DNA from 3 places in the Bradyrhizobium sp. Ses1 genome. Region 1 is predicted to be linked to each of the others. Evidence: riboswitches for the same ligand, from Rfam matches in the RefSeq annotation. Region 1 holds a riboswitch; each other region holds the start of a gene.
The links. Region 1 has a riboswitch for S-adenosylmethionine ahead of AC5ZG5_RS00500 (O-succinylhomoserine sulfhydrylase). Riboswitches for the same ligand answer to the same signal wherever they lie in the genome.
Positions count from the first base shown of each region.

Region 2: linked by a shared signal. The riboswitch ahead of metX (homoserine O-acetyltransferase MetX) and the one ahead of AC5ZG5_RS00500 (O-succinylhomoserine sulfhydrylase) in region 1 are both predicted to bind S-adenosylmethionine.
Region 3: linked by a shared signal. The riboswitch ahead of AC5ZG5_RS35705 (hypothetical protein) and the one ahead of AC5ZG5_RS00500 (O-succinylhomoserine sulfhydrylase) in region 1 are both predicted to bind S-adenosylmethionine.

Region 1 covers NZ_JCAMOQ010000001.1:108,603-112,881, reverse strand. The annotation lists gene AC5ZG5_RS00505 (2'-deoxycytidine 5'-triphosphate deaminase) at 519-1,577, opposite strand; SAM riboswitch at 1,734-1,813, shown strand; gene AC5ZG5_RS00500 (O-succinylhomoserine sulfhydrylase) at 1,885-3,069, shown strand; gene AC5ZG5_RS00495 (SGNH/GDSL hydrolase family protein) at 3,135-4,151, opposite strand; gene AC5ZG5_RS00490 (SGNH/GDSL hydrolase family protein) at 4,167-4,279, opposite strand, start outside.
Region 2 covers NZ_JCAMOQ010000001.1:445,324-449,602, reverse strand. The annotation lists gene metW (methionine biosynthesis protein MetW) at 99-767, opposite strand; gene metX (homoserine O-acetyltransferase MetX) at 771-1,973, opposite strand; SAM riboswitch at 2,056-2,135, opposite strand; gene AC5ZG5_RS02145 (chorismate mutase) at 2,442-3,299, shown strand; gene hisC (histidinol-phosphate transaminase) at 3,302-4,279, shown strand, end outside.
Region 3 covers NZ_JCAMOQ010000048.1:11,546-15,824, reverse strand. The annotation lists gene AC5ZG5_RS35715 (hypothetical protein) at 953-1,180, opposite strand; gene AC5ZG5_RS35710 (hypothetical protein) at 1,331-1,585, shown strand; gene AC5ZG5_RS35705 (hypothetical protein) at 1,707-1,964, opposite strand; SAM-I-IV-variant riboswitch at 2,406-2,507, opposite strand; gene AC5ZG5_RS35700 (gluconate 2-dehydrogenase subunit 3 family protein) at 3,348-4,166, shown strand; gene AC5ZG5_RS35695 (GMC family oxidoreductase) at 4,203-4,279, shown strand, end outside.

The DNA of each region.
Region 1 (4,279 bases):
AAGTGCGTCGATAGCGTGGGCTATGAGAATACCGACGCTCAATATAATCAGACATGAAATTACTGCATCAAACATGCCTTTAGGGGATGATCTCGTCCCTGATCAGTCAAAAGGATTCGACCGCAGGGGAACATTTCCGGCACTGTCGATGCGTCGAGGCCACAACCCCGCGTCATGTGAGACCAAGCGAGCGCTACGCGGCCTCGAACACGATCAAGATTGTCGTTTCCCCTTCCGAAGGGTGGCGGCTACGACCGCGGTCGACAGGTTCTGATGGCTGACGGCGCCAAAGGCGCTCACCCGGAGAGCAATAGGTCAGTGCAATGGCAACAAGTCCATTGAAGGCGAGCCAAGCCGCAATGACCCCGAAACAGGTTACAGTGTAGTCCACCGACCACCCATCAAGCCGTCGCCCCCTGAGATAGGCCACGACGTCTTTGTGTCGTTATGGTGGTCACAAGGAATGTAATCTGTGATTCAGGCTAACCGTACCAAATGAGCAACAGGAGATTTCGCGATCACACCCTGAAATGCTTCGAGAGCTTCAGGCCCTGGGCCTGGTAGTTCGAGCCGATGCGCTGGCCGTACATCGCATCGGGCCGGGCCAGCATCTTCTCATAGACCAGGCGGCCGACGATCTGGCCGTGCTCGAGGATGAACGGCACCTCGCGCGAGCGCACTTCCAGCACGGCGCGGGCGCCCTGCCCGCCGGCGCCGGCATAGCCGAAGCCGGGATCGAAGAAGCCGGCATAGTGCACGCGGAATTCACCGACCAAGGGATCGAACGGCACCATCTCGGCGGCATAGTCCGGCGGCACCTGCACGGCTTCCTTCGAGGCGAGGATATAGAACTCGCCGGGATCGAGGATCAGGCTGCCGTCGGGGCGCGCGCGGATCGGCTCCCAGAAATCATCGACCGGATAACCACCGCGGCGATCGACATCGACCACGCCGGTGTGGCGCTTGGCGCGATAGCCGACGAAGCCGCCGGAATTCTCGCCCGAGAGATCAACCGAAACCGCGACGCCATTGGTGAGATCGGCATCGTCGATATCGACCAGGCGTTCGGCGTCATGCAGCGCATCGAGCTCGTTGGCGCTGAGGATGGCATCGCCGGTGCGGAAGCGCACCTGGGACAGCCGCGAGCCCTCGCGCACCAGGATCGGAAACGTCTTGGGGCTGATCTCGGCATAGAGCGGGCCGTGATAGCCGGCACCGATCATGTCGAAACGGCGCGTGCCGTCGGCGATCACGCGGGTGAAGACATCGAGCCGCCCGGTCGAACTCTTCGGGTTCGCAGCTGCGACGATCTCCGGCGGCAGCGCGAGGCTCTCGAGCAGCGGCACGATGTAGACGCAATTGGTCTCCAGCACCGCGTCGTCGGCGAGATCGATCTCGTGCAACTTGAGCTCGTCGATGCGCTCGGCAACGGTGGCGTCGGGACCGGGCAGAAAGCTCGCGCGCACGCGATAGGCGATGTCGCCGAGGCGAAGATCGAGGCTCGCGGGCTGGATCTGGCTCTCCACAAAGGGATAGACCGGCAGGATCAGGCCCGCGTCCGCCATCGCCGCGATCATGCGGTCGGGCAGGATCCCATTGGCATCGTCTTGCAGTACGAACGACACAGACGCGGTCCCTCAAGACGGCTTAGAGCCATAAAAGGCCCAAAAAATGGATTTTATCGGTTAGCCGATGCCCGCCTTGACGGAAAGGGCGGGAACGAATATCAGCATGACTTATCCCGTGGTGATTTGAGCCGGCCGGCTTGCAGCCACGTTAAATAAGTCGCTAAACAGGCCGGGGACCTCAGCGATCCCGGCCCTTCAGGCCGGTTTTTTTGTGACCATTTTCCCAAGGACGAAAATGGTCACGTTGGAGGTCCTAATGTCTGCAGCTACACGCTACCGCCCCGAAACCCGGCTGGTTCATTCCGGAACGCTACGCTCACAATTTGGCGAGACGTCCGAAGCAATATTCCTGACCCAAGGGTTCGTCTACGCCACGGCCGAGGAATGCGAGGCGCGATTCAAGGGCGAGGATCCCGGCTTCCTCTATTCGCGCTTCTCCAACCCCGACGTCTCGATGTTCGAGCGCCGCATGATCGAGCTCGAGGGCGCGGAAGCTGCGCGCGCGACCGCGACCGGCATGGCGGCGGTGACGACTGCGATCCTCGCGCCGCTGAAGGCCGGCGATCACGTGGTGGCCTCGAAAGCGATGTTCGGCTCATGCCGCTACGTCGTGGAGGACCTCTTGCCGCGCTACGGCATCCAGTCGACGCTGGTCGACGGGCTCGACCTCGACCAGTGGAAAAAGGCGATCCGGCCGAACACGAAGACCTGCTTCCTCGAGAGCCCGACCAATCCGACGCTCGACGTGCTCGACATCGGCGCGATTGCCGAGATCGCGCATCAGGGCGGCGCACGGCTGATCGTCGACAATGTGTTCGCCACTCCGATCTGGCAGAGCCCGCTGTCGCTCGGCGCCGACGTCGTGGTCTATTCCGCGACCAAGCATATCGACGGCCAGGGACGGTGCCTCGGCGGCATCATCCTCTCCTCCGAGGCGTTCATCACCGAGCATATCCATAACTTCCTGCGCCAGACCGGGCCGTCGATGTCGCCGTTCAATGCGTGGATACTGCTGAAGGGGCTGGAGACCTTGGCGGTGCGCGTCCGGGCGCAGACCGAGACGGCAGCGAAGATCGCGGATGCGCTCGCAAGCCATCCGAAGATCACGCGGCTCATCTATCCGGGCCGCGCCGATCATCCGCAGGCAGCCACCGTGAAGAAGCAGATGCGGTCGGGATCGACCCTGATCGGGTTCGAGGTGAAGGGCGGCAAGGCCGGCGCATTCCGCTGCCTCAACGGGCTCAAGATCTCGCGCATCTCCAACAATCTCGGCGACGCCAAGAGCCTCGTCACCCACCCCGCCACCACGACGCATCAGCGCCTGGGGCCGGACGCGCGCGCCGAGCTCGGCATCAGCGAAGGTTTTATTCGTTTCTCCGCCGGCCTCGAGCACGCCGACGATTTGATCGAGGATTTTGCCCAGGCGCTGGAGACGGTGTGATTCAGGCGAATGGCGCGTGGCGAGTAGGGTCAGCCCTATTCGCCACTCTCCATTCGCTTTCAGCCTTACATCGGCCGATACGTCCGCACATCCGCCGGCACGTTGACGCCGAGCTTGATCTGACCGACCGACTTGATGATGTCGTCGCCGAGCAACTGGGCGAAGCAGGCATAGCCCCAATCGTTCATGTGCAGGCCGTCGGCGATCACGAAGCTGTCGATCGGGATCGACTGTTTCTCATGCCAGTCGCGCATCACTTCAAAACGCGGGAAGATGCTGACATGGCGGAGCTCGGCGATGCGGTTGAGCAGCCGGATCATCTTGTTGGCGCTAGCGGCACGCTCGGTGACGCGCGGCGAATATTGGGGATCGACCAGCACGACGTCGGCGCCAGCCGACTGGATGCGCGTCACGCCATCCTCGACCATTTTTTCGGTCTCGCCGGGGTCGAGATTGCGCAGCACGGCATTGGTGCCGACTTGCCAGATCACGAGGTCCGGGTGGGCGTCGATCACCTCGGTCTGCAGCCGCTGCATCATCTCCGGCGCGTCCTCGCCGCCCCGGCCGCGGTTGACGACGCGGATGTCGGCGCCGGGATACTGCCGGTGCAATTGCGCCGCGAGCCGGTTTGGATAGGTGAATTCCGGCGCCGAAGAACCATAGCCCTGGGTCGAGGACGAGCCGAACGCGATGATGGTGACCGGCTGGCCCGCGGCAAGCTTGCTCGCGACATGGGGCAGCGAGCCCATCGTTTTCGAGACGCCCTTCGGCGGCAGGCAGGGCACGCGACGGAAGATGTCGCTGGCCGACTTCGCGACCTCCTTCACCTTGTCGATCGCCTTGCCGGCGATGCCCTTCTGGGCATCAGCCTCGGCGGCGGCCGCAGCACCGGACGAAATGGCCGGCGTGGATGGTCCCGATTTGTCGGATGGGGGGTGGGATTTCGCGCCGTCAGTCAGCGCGGCATGCTGGTCACCTTGCGCAACTTGCGCGTGCAGCGGCGAGGTCACAAGCATGGACGCCGTGACGGCGGCGGCCGCCACCAGCCATGTGCTTCGGCAAAAAGGGCGGTAGGTCCTCATTAACGCTGGTTCCCTTTAGTTCTGCTGCGCCGGTCCGAGGTGGGCCGCGTCGATCACGAATTTCGACAGCGCACGGCCGAGACAGGCATGCACCCGCTTGGCCAATTCCACGCCGTGGGCGGAGCTGA
Region 2 (4,279 bases), 340 kb from region 1:
AGCCGCAGAGTTCGTGGAGGAAATGGATTCCGGGCTCGATGCTTCGCATCGCCCCGGAATGACGGAGGAGAGGTCTTCCGGAATGACGGGGAGAGTACTCAGCGTCCCTTCCCGCCCCTGCTCAGCAGGAACACGCCCTGTTCGCCGAACATGTTCCAGACCCACCACGGCAGGTTCAGCGGCACCGGGCGGCCGTAGAGGTCGAGCGCGACGGCGCGCTCCATCTTGACGTGGATCTCGTCGCAGAGCTGCACGAAATCCTTGATGGTGCAGAAATGAATGTTGGGGGTGTCGTACCAGGTGGCCGGCAGATTTTCGGTGCGCGGCATGTGCCCGCCGATCAAAAGCTGCAGCCGCATCTTCCAGAAACCGAAATTCGGGAACGAGACGATGGCGCGGTGACCGATGCGCAGGAGATTTTCCAGCACAGCCTTCGGCTGCCGCGTCGCCTGCAGCGTCTGCGACAGGATCACGTAGTCGAACGCATCGTCGGGATAGTTGCCGAGGTCGGTATCGGCGTCGCCCTGCACCACCGCGAGTCCCTTGGCGACGCAGTGGTTGACGCCTTCGCGCGACAACTCGATGCCGCGGCCATCGATGCCGCGACTCTCCAGAAGCTGCAACAGATCGCCGTCACCGCAGCCGACGTCGAGCACGCGCGACCCGGGCTCAACCATTTCGGCGACGAGAAGATGGTCCGGACGAAGGCTCGTGCTCGCCTGCGGCGCCAAGCCGGGCAGCGGCAGAGTTTGCTCCTGAAGCGCCATCACTTAAGCCCCCGCATCGCCAAGGCCGCGCGACTTGCCCGCCGAGTGCAGGAAGGCGCGCGAGATGTCGAAGAATTCGGGCACATCGAGCAGGAAGGCGTCGTGACCCTTGTCGGTCTCGATCTCCGCGAACGAGACCCGCGCGCTGGAGGCATTCAGCGCGTGCACCAGCGCCCGCGCCTCCGAAGTCGGAAACAGCCAGTCGCTCGTGAACGATACTACGCAGAAGCGGGTCTCGACGCCGCGGAACGCCTGCGCCAGCACACCATTGTGGTCGGCGGCGATGTCGAAATAGTCCATCGCGCGCGTCAGATAGAGATAGCTGTTGGCATCGAAGCGCTCGACAAAGGACGAGCCCTGGTAGCGCAGATAGCTCTCGACCTGGAAGTCGGCATCGAAGGAGAATGTCGGCAACTCGCGATCCTGCATCCGCCGCCCGAACTTGCGATGCAGCGCCGCGTCAGAGAGATAGGTGATATGCGCGGCCATCCGCGCGACCGCGAGCCCGCGATGCGGATGCGTGCCCTGGTCGACATAGCTTCCGCCACGCCAATCCGGATCGGCCATCACGGCCTGCCGGCCGAGCTCATGAAAGGCGATGTTCTGCGCCGAATGCCGCGTCGAGCAGGCGATCGCGAGCGTCGAGAACACGCGCTCCGGATAGGCCGCCGCCCATTGCACCGCCTGCATGCCGCCCATGGAGCCGCCGACCACCGCGAACAGCGTCTCGATGCCGAGTTGGTCGATCAGCATCGCCTGCGCACGCACCATGTCAGGGATGGTGATGATCGGAAAATCCAGGCCCCATACCTTGCCGGTCGCAGGGTTCAGCGAGGCAGGGCCAGTCGAACCCATGCAGCCGCCAAGCACGTTGGAGCAGATGATGAAGTATCTGGAGGTGTCGAGCGGCCGGCCGGGGCCGACCATGGTCTCCCACCAGCCAGGCTTGCCGGTCACCGGATGCAAATTGTTGACATGCTGGTCGCCGGTCAGGGCGTGGCAGACCAGAATGGCGTTGGAGCGCTCGGCATTGAGCTCGCCATAGGTCTGATAGGCGATCTGGAACGGCGCAAGGTCAATGCCGCAGTCGAGCTTCAACGGCTGATCCATGCCGAACTTCGCCACCAGCGAGGACGGATGATCGGCCTCATGGGCGCGATCCTCACCCTGAATCGACGGACTCTTGATCGACTGCACCTTGGTCATTTGTGGCGCCTTCCTCCGACGCGGAGGTCCCGGACAGAAATCAGACCATGAAAAACCCGGCCTGAACAAAGGTTCGGCCGGGATCGATCTGTCCCCGGCCTGTTTAGCGAATTCTTTAACGTGGCTGCAAGCCGGCCGGCTCAAATGACCACGAAGTGCTGGGAAAGTAGTCCCTTACCCGGCCTGCGTCAAGGCAAGTGGGGCCGTTAACCTAACCGTGACCTTTAGGCCGAGCTTGCACCATCTGGCCCCATGGGACAGAACGGGGGCTCGCACTTTCTCCCTCTCCCGCCCTTGCGGGGAGAGGGTTGGGGTGAGGGGCTCTCTCCGCGAACACGGTACCAGACGGATTCGCGGAGGCTCCCCCTCACTCGAAATTCAAGCTGCGCTTGAATTTCGACCTCTCCCCGCAGGCGGGGAGAGGTGAAGAGTCTGCTTGCTGATTGAAGAGAAACGACGGGCCCTAGCATGTCAAAACCGCCTCCGGCGCCGCCCTCACTGGCCGAGTTGCGCAAAGAGATCGACGCGATCGACGAGCAGGTTCATCACCTGTTGATGGCGCGTGGCGACATCATCGACCGCCTGATCAGGGTGAAGCAGACCCAGGAAGTCGGCTCCGCATTCCGGCCGGCGCGCGAGGCCTCCATGATGCGCAGCCTGGTCGAGCGCCATCGTGGCATCCTGCCGCTCGACACCATCGAGAGCATCTGGCGCGTCATCATCTCGACGTTCACCTACGTCCAGGCGCCGTTCTCGGTGCATGCCGACGTCTCGGTCGGCGAATCCATGATGCGGGATTCGGCACGCTTCCATTTCGGCTTCGTGGTGCCCTACGTCTCGCATTTCAGCGCGCAGGCGGCGGTCGAAGCGGTGGCGAAATCGAAGGGCGACCTCGCGCTGGTGTCGGCCATTTCCAGCCGCACGCCATGGTGGATCGACCTCGAGGCCGAGGGCGCGCCGAAGATCATCGCGCGATTGCCGTTCCTGGAGCGCGCCGATCATCCCGCGGCGCTGCCCGTGTTCGTGATCTCGCGCGTCGCCGACAACGCGATGGTGACCGAAGTCGAGATGTGGAGCGTGCGCGTTTCCGGCTGGAATGCCGAGATCGCCCGCGCGCTGGCCCCGCTCGCTGAAATCGTCGCGGTGCCGGACACCGCCTTCGACGGCGCGGCGCTTTTGGTATCGGTCGCCGGCCGCGGCTTCGAGGAGATCAAAATGGCCCTGATCCGCGCCGGAGCCTCGGTGCGCTCATCGGCCCTCGTCGGCAGCCACGCAACGCGCTATACGGTGCCCCCCCGCCCCTACAATCCGGAGCTAGAGAGTTAGAGATGTCCCGCCCCGTGCCGAATCCCGGCATCCTCGATATTGCGCCCTACACCCCCGGCAAGAGCCCGGTGGCGGAACCGGGGCGCAAGGTGTTCAAGCTTTCCGCCAACGAAACGCCCTTCGGTCCCTCGCCGAAGGCGATCGAGGCCTATAAGCACGCCGCCGAACATCTCGAGGACTATCCGGAAGGCACCTCAAAGGTGCTGCGCGAGGCAATCGGCCGCGCCTATGGCCTCGACCCGAGCCGCATCATCTGCGGCGCCGGTTCGGACGAAATCCTCAACCTGCTCGCCCACACCTATCTGTGCGAGGGCTCGGAGGCGATCTCCACCACCCACGGCTTCCTGGTCTATCCGATCGCGACCAAGGCGAACGGCGCCAAGAACGTGGTCGTGCCGGAGACCGACTACACCGCAAGTGTCGATGCGATCCTTGAGGCGGTCACGCCGCGGACCAAGCTGATCTGGCTCGCCAATCCGAACAACCCGACCGGCACCTATCTGCCGTTCGACGAGGTCAAGCGCTTGCGCGCAGGCCTGCCGTCGGACGTGCTCCTGGTGATCGACGCCGCCTATTCGGATTACGTGGTGCGCAACGACTATGGCCTCGGTCTCGAACTGTGTGCGACGACCGAGAACACGGTGATGACCCACACCTTCTCCAAGATCCACGGGCTCGCGGCGCTCCGCGTCGGCTGGATGTTTGGCCCGGCGCATATCGTCGATGCGGTGAACCGCATTCGCGGCCCCTTCAACGTTTCTACTCCGGCGATGCTCGCGGCGGTAGCCGCGGTCGAGGACACCGCGCATGTCGAGATGTCCAGGGTGCACAACGAAAAATGGCGGAGCTGGGTGACGGACGAGGTCCGCAAGCTCGGGCTGAAGGTGACGCCGAGCGTCGCCAATTTCGTGCTGATCCATTTCCCGACCGAAAAGGGCAAGACCTCGGCCGATGCGGACGCCTTCCTCACCAAGCGCGGA
Region 3 (4,279 bases), on a different contig from region 1:
ATATCGCGCTGTATGGTCAACTTCCCGCGATGCGCCTGCTTGAAGTGACGCTGATTGCTCTTTTCCCGCGGAAGTGGGAGTGGCAGGTCTGGGAAGCCGACATGCTGTTGATGAGCGGCCAAGAGACTTCGCGGGAAACGGCTCCGATTGAAGGGAATAGCGCCCTGTTTTACTTACTTCGGCGTCCGACATGGCGATTCGCAGCGCCTGACTCGAATCATGTCGACTCCCGGATGAAAAGGGCGTCTAGTCGCTTACATCATCGCACTGCCCCCGGCTCATATCGGTGACTGAGAGTTCGGTAACGCTCCCGCCAAATCGAACAGGGAGTAGTGGCATGTCGCATCGTCGACGTTTCAAGTTGTCATCATCCACATTCGAATACCGCCTAACGCAAGAAGCGATCAGCCTGCGCAAACAGGCCGAAGGCATGCCCCATGGCATTCGTCGCGACGAGCTTCTGCGGAAGGCCCGCCAGATAGATGCTGCCTCTCACGTTAATAAGTGGCTGACTTCGCCAGGAGTGCGGGCTCCGACATAAATTCCAGTGCTCAAGCCCGGATAGAAGCCGCAGTATCAGCCCCATACCGATAGGTGATAGCCGGTGTAGTCGACCTTCTAACGGTTCGACGCCCGGCCCAACGCTTCGGCTACGCGCTGCTAGGAATTCAGCCAAGGAGAATTGACATGAAATGGAACAGCAGAGTTCTCCGTTCCTACAACCACAAACTCGAATGCGCTTTGCTTGTTGCGTTGCTGGGTGTGATCACTTTTTGGCTCGCAGTCTGATCGAATGCCACTGCCGCGCTACCACTCGTTAAATTTCCTGGCGGTGCGGAGCGCCGTTCGCCCAAAGGCAGGTCCACTATTCGATTCGGATCGGATTGAACATGAAAGCGTCGTGCGTGCTCGCATTGTTATGACGCTGGACAATTTGATTACATTGCGAGATCTATTGAACAGTTCGATGCGGCAAACGCCAGCTCCTTCCGCCAGTAGCCGGGCCATCAAGGCCCATTAGCGGCGCGCTCGGTATGCTGCCATGCGAAGCGGCGACGATTTCAGCGTCAGCAACGAATTTTCGAAGCGAAAGCAAATCCGACATCTTTTGTGCGAGCACATCGGTATCTGACGCGAGTTGCTCGCAAAGCTCTTTGGCACTGCGTGTTGAAGCGCGCATACCAGCCGCCCTCCTTCTTTGGAAAGGAAGTAACCTGATATGACCGGGAAGGTTCGGTAATTAACTTATTGTACCTTTATTTTTTATATATCATTTAATTTCACATTAAATGTCAGTCGGCAATAGAGGAGAAGGCAATGAAGGTCGGTTTTGGCGCAATTTCCCCTGTCATTGCAGGCTTGCGCAGGCGCGCGCGGTCAGAACAAAAACGTCAACGGAGCCCCCGGGCCGATCGCAAAGCCAAATAGCCTTCTCAAAAATCCCATAAGCTCTTCCGCCAAGCAGCTGGCGCACCTGACTCGCCGCCTGCTTTCTTTCAGCAGCTTCGGCCTCAAGCTGTTGGTTGAACGCGAGGAGTTCGGCGAGGCGACGCCGCCGTCCCGGACGATAATCAGCGAAACGTAAGTCGCTTTCGGTCGATAGTCGCAGCCTCGGCTCTCCGATCATCCTTCATAGTCATGCCACGCCATCTCTACTGTTAATCTCTTCGCAAAAGGCGCGAAGCTTCGCCGGTCCCCCGCCTCGCTTACAGTAACCACAATAAAATTGGTTGCGAGAGGCAGATATCTCGATGAAATGCTTTCGGCGCGCACAATCCGCAATCCAGGCGATCGTGTTGTGGCCTGCAGGTCGGGGATTGGAGCTGAAGGTCTCGCGCCGCAGTGATAATTGTGGCCTCATTACCATGCTGATCCACTTCTGCCGCCATCGTATTCCGTCTTAACTCCTGCTCGAAGGCATCAACAATGCCCGCCATCTCTTGGCTTGTCAGCAGGCCGGCCATGTAGGGCGGCTCCGAGCCTGAAAAATGAAGGCGAGAGCGGAGTAGTCTGTTCATTAGGATGCTCGCCGCTCCGCGCGGACTTCCGGCGCGAGCCGCTCCGGTCACACAGCCACAACTGATCTTCCGCTTGATCCAGTCGCGATCGCCGCGCTCACGTGCGGTTAGACGCTCCCGCGTGGAGTTGTCAGTGGATGTAGTCAGCGACCACAGCCGGTCACCGCGGTCATCAAGTGCAAGAAAAAGAGCTTCGTGAATAGTGTCGATTCCGACGTTTAGGTGCCATGCTCCAGCAAACACCGCGTGATCGGGAATATCCCCCTTGATGCTGTGGCTGATGACTCCACGGATCGACGAATGCGCCCTGGTGCTTATCGGGGCGATCCAAAAACATGTCAGACATAAAAATAACCTCCGTCGCACTGGCGAGGAGGCTGACGGCCGCGCGACCCGTATCGTTGCCGAATTGGCCGCATCTCCTTGCGGAAAACCACCTTGCCCGGGATGGCAGGTCGGCGAGGCGTCAGCCTCTTCTTGATGCACGATCAGTATAGCAGGTTCGGATAGTTCTTCCAGAGCGGTCACTAGCACCGCAGTCGGGCGGATAAAGAGACCCGCCCCTCTGCGGATCGGGACCGCGGACTTGGGCGACTGCGGAGCCGGGCCGCTCTCGGAAGCTTGCTAAATACGAATTAGGGTACCGGACGCGTTTGCGGCTTCGCCCTGCCATTTTGGACGGTCATTGGCTGCCCTACTGACAACGAATCTTTGGGCGGCCGATTGCCTCGATGCGTGGTGGCTTAATCGGGACGTCGAGGATAGTGGTGCGCTGTTGCCGTAGTCTGCCGGATGCATCGGAGCGGGGCGATGGTGTCGCAGTTGATGATGTTGATCTTGTGCGACATCGTTCAACGCGAATACGCATACGAGCAAGCACAAGGGCTTCCCGAGGCTAAAGTTGGCGTGTCAAACGCTTTTACGAGGAAGCAAAAAATGGACCGCAACGTAGCATGAAGAACAATTGGAATTTCACCTATCGGTCTTGATCAGAAGTGGCGCGCGCATAGTCAAGTTGGAGCGATCGTCCTGAACGGTCACGCTGATGCAGATGTACTTTCAGCTTAACCCGCTCGTAAATCTCTCTTGCTTGAGCAACAAGTCTACCGCTTCGATGATTCCATTTCATGGATGTGCATTGCAATACGCGATCAGTTCACGCTCAAGCTCTTTCAGGCAAGCCCGGGGCACGGTAGCCAAAGAGCCACGCCTGCCGCGGCCTGAATTGCTGAACTGGACTCACCCGACTTGAGAACCGTTTAGACTGTGCTATGTTGGTCTTTTGATGCGCCACCTTGGAATTCCGAGTTCACGATCCAGGGGAGCACTATGGTCGCGAAAGAGATTTCGCTGAGCGCCAACCGTATCGGGAAGATGGCCCCCGGTGCTGATAGTGCCGGGGAGGGAATACCCCGCTCGCCGCGCTCTAATCACGGCGTGCGCCGTCGCGAATTACTCATAACCACCGCCATGACTTTGGTGTTTTCGGCGACCTCTGCTCGCGCGCTAGTCGTCAAGGGCAGTTTGCCGTGGGGACCAAGTGCCGGCACTCCACCAACAGCGGTGCGGCCTGGGCCATGGGCGTATTTCACTCCGGAGGAAGGAGCTGCCGTCGAGGCCCTCGTCGACCGGCTGATCCCGCCGGACCCGCAGACGCCGGGGGGCAAGGATGCCGGCTGTGCGGTCTTTATCGACCGACAACTTGCGGGATCCTATGGCAGCGCCGAGGGGCTCTACATGCACGGGCCCTTCGCCGACGGAACGCCAGAGCAGGGAGATCAGTCGCCGTTGACCCCGGCAGCGCGGTATCGCCAGGCGCTGGCCGCATTGGACAAATATTGTCGCGCCACTTACGCGGGAAAGCCGTTCGCCCAGATTCCCGACGATGAGAAGGACAAGGTTCTCTCCGCGCTGGAGAAGGATCAGGTGCAACTGGAAGGAACCAGCAGTCGCGCGTTCTTCGAGTATCTGCTGCAGAACACGCGGGAGGGGTTCTTCGCTGACCCAGTTTACGGCGGCAACCGCGACATGGTCGGTTGGAAGATGATCGGATTTCCCGGCGCGCGCTATGATTACCGCGACTGGGTTGAGCGGCACAACGAGCGCTATCCGCTGCCACCCGTTGGCATTGCTGGCCGACCCGAATAGGCGCCAAAGGCGCGTTTCGTCCGGAGTATCGGGAATATGACGCGCAAATTGCCAGCAACTGATGTGGTGATTGTCGGATTGGGCTGGACTGGCTCCATCCTGGCGCATGAGCT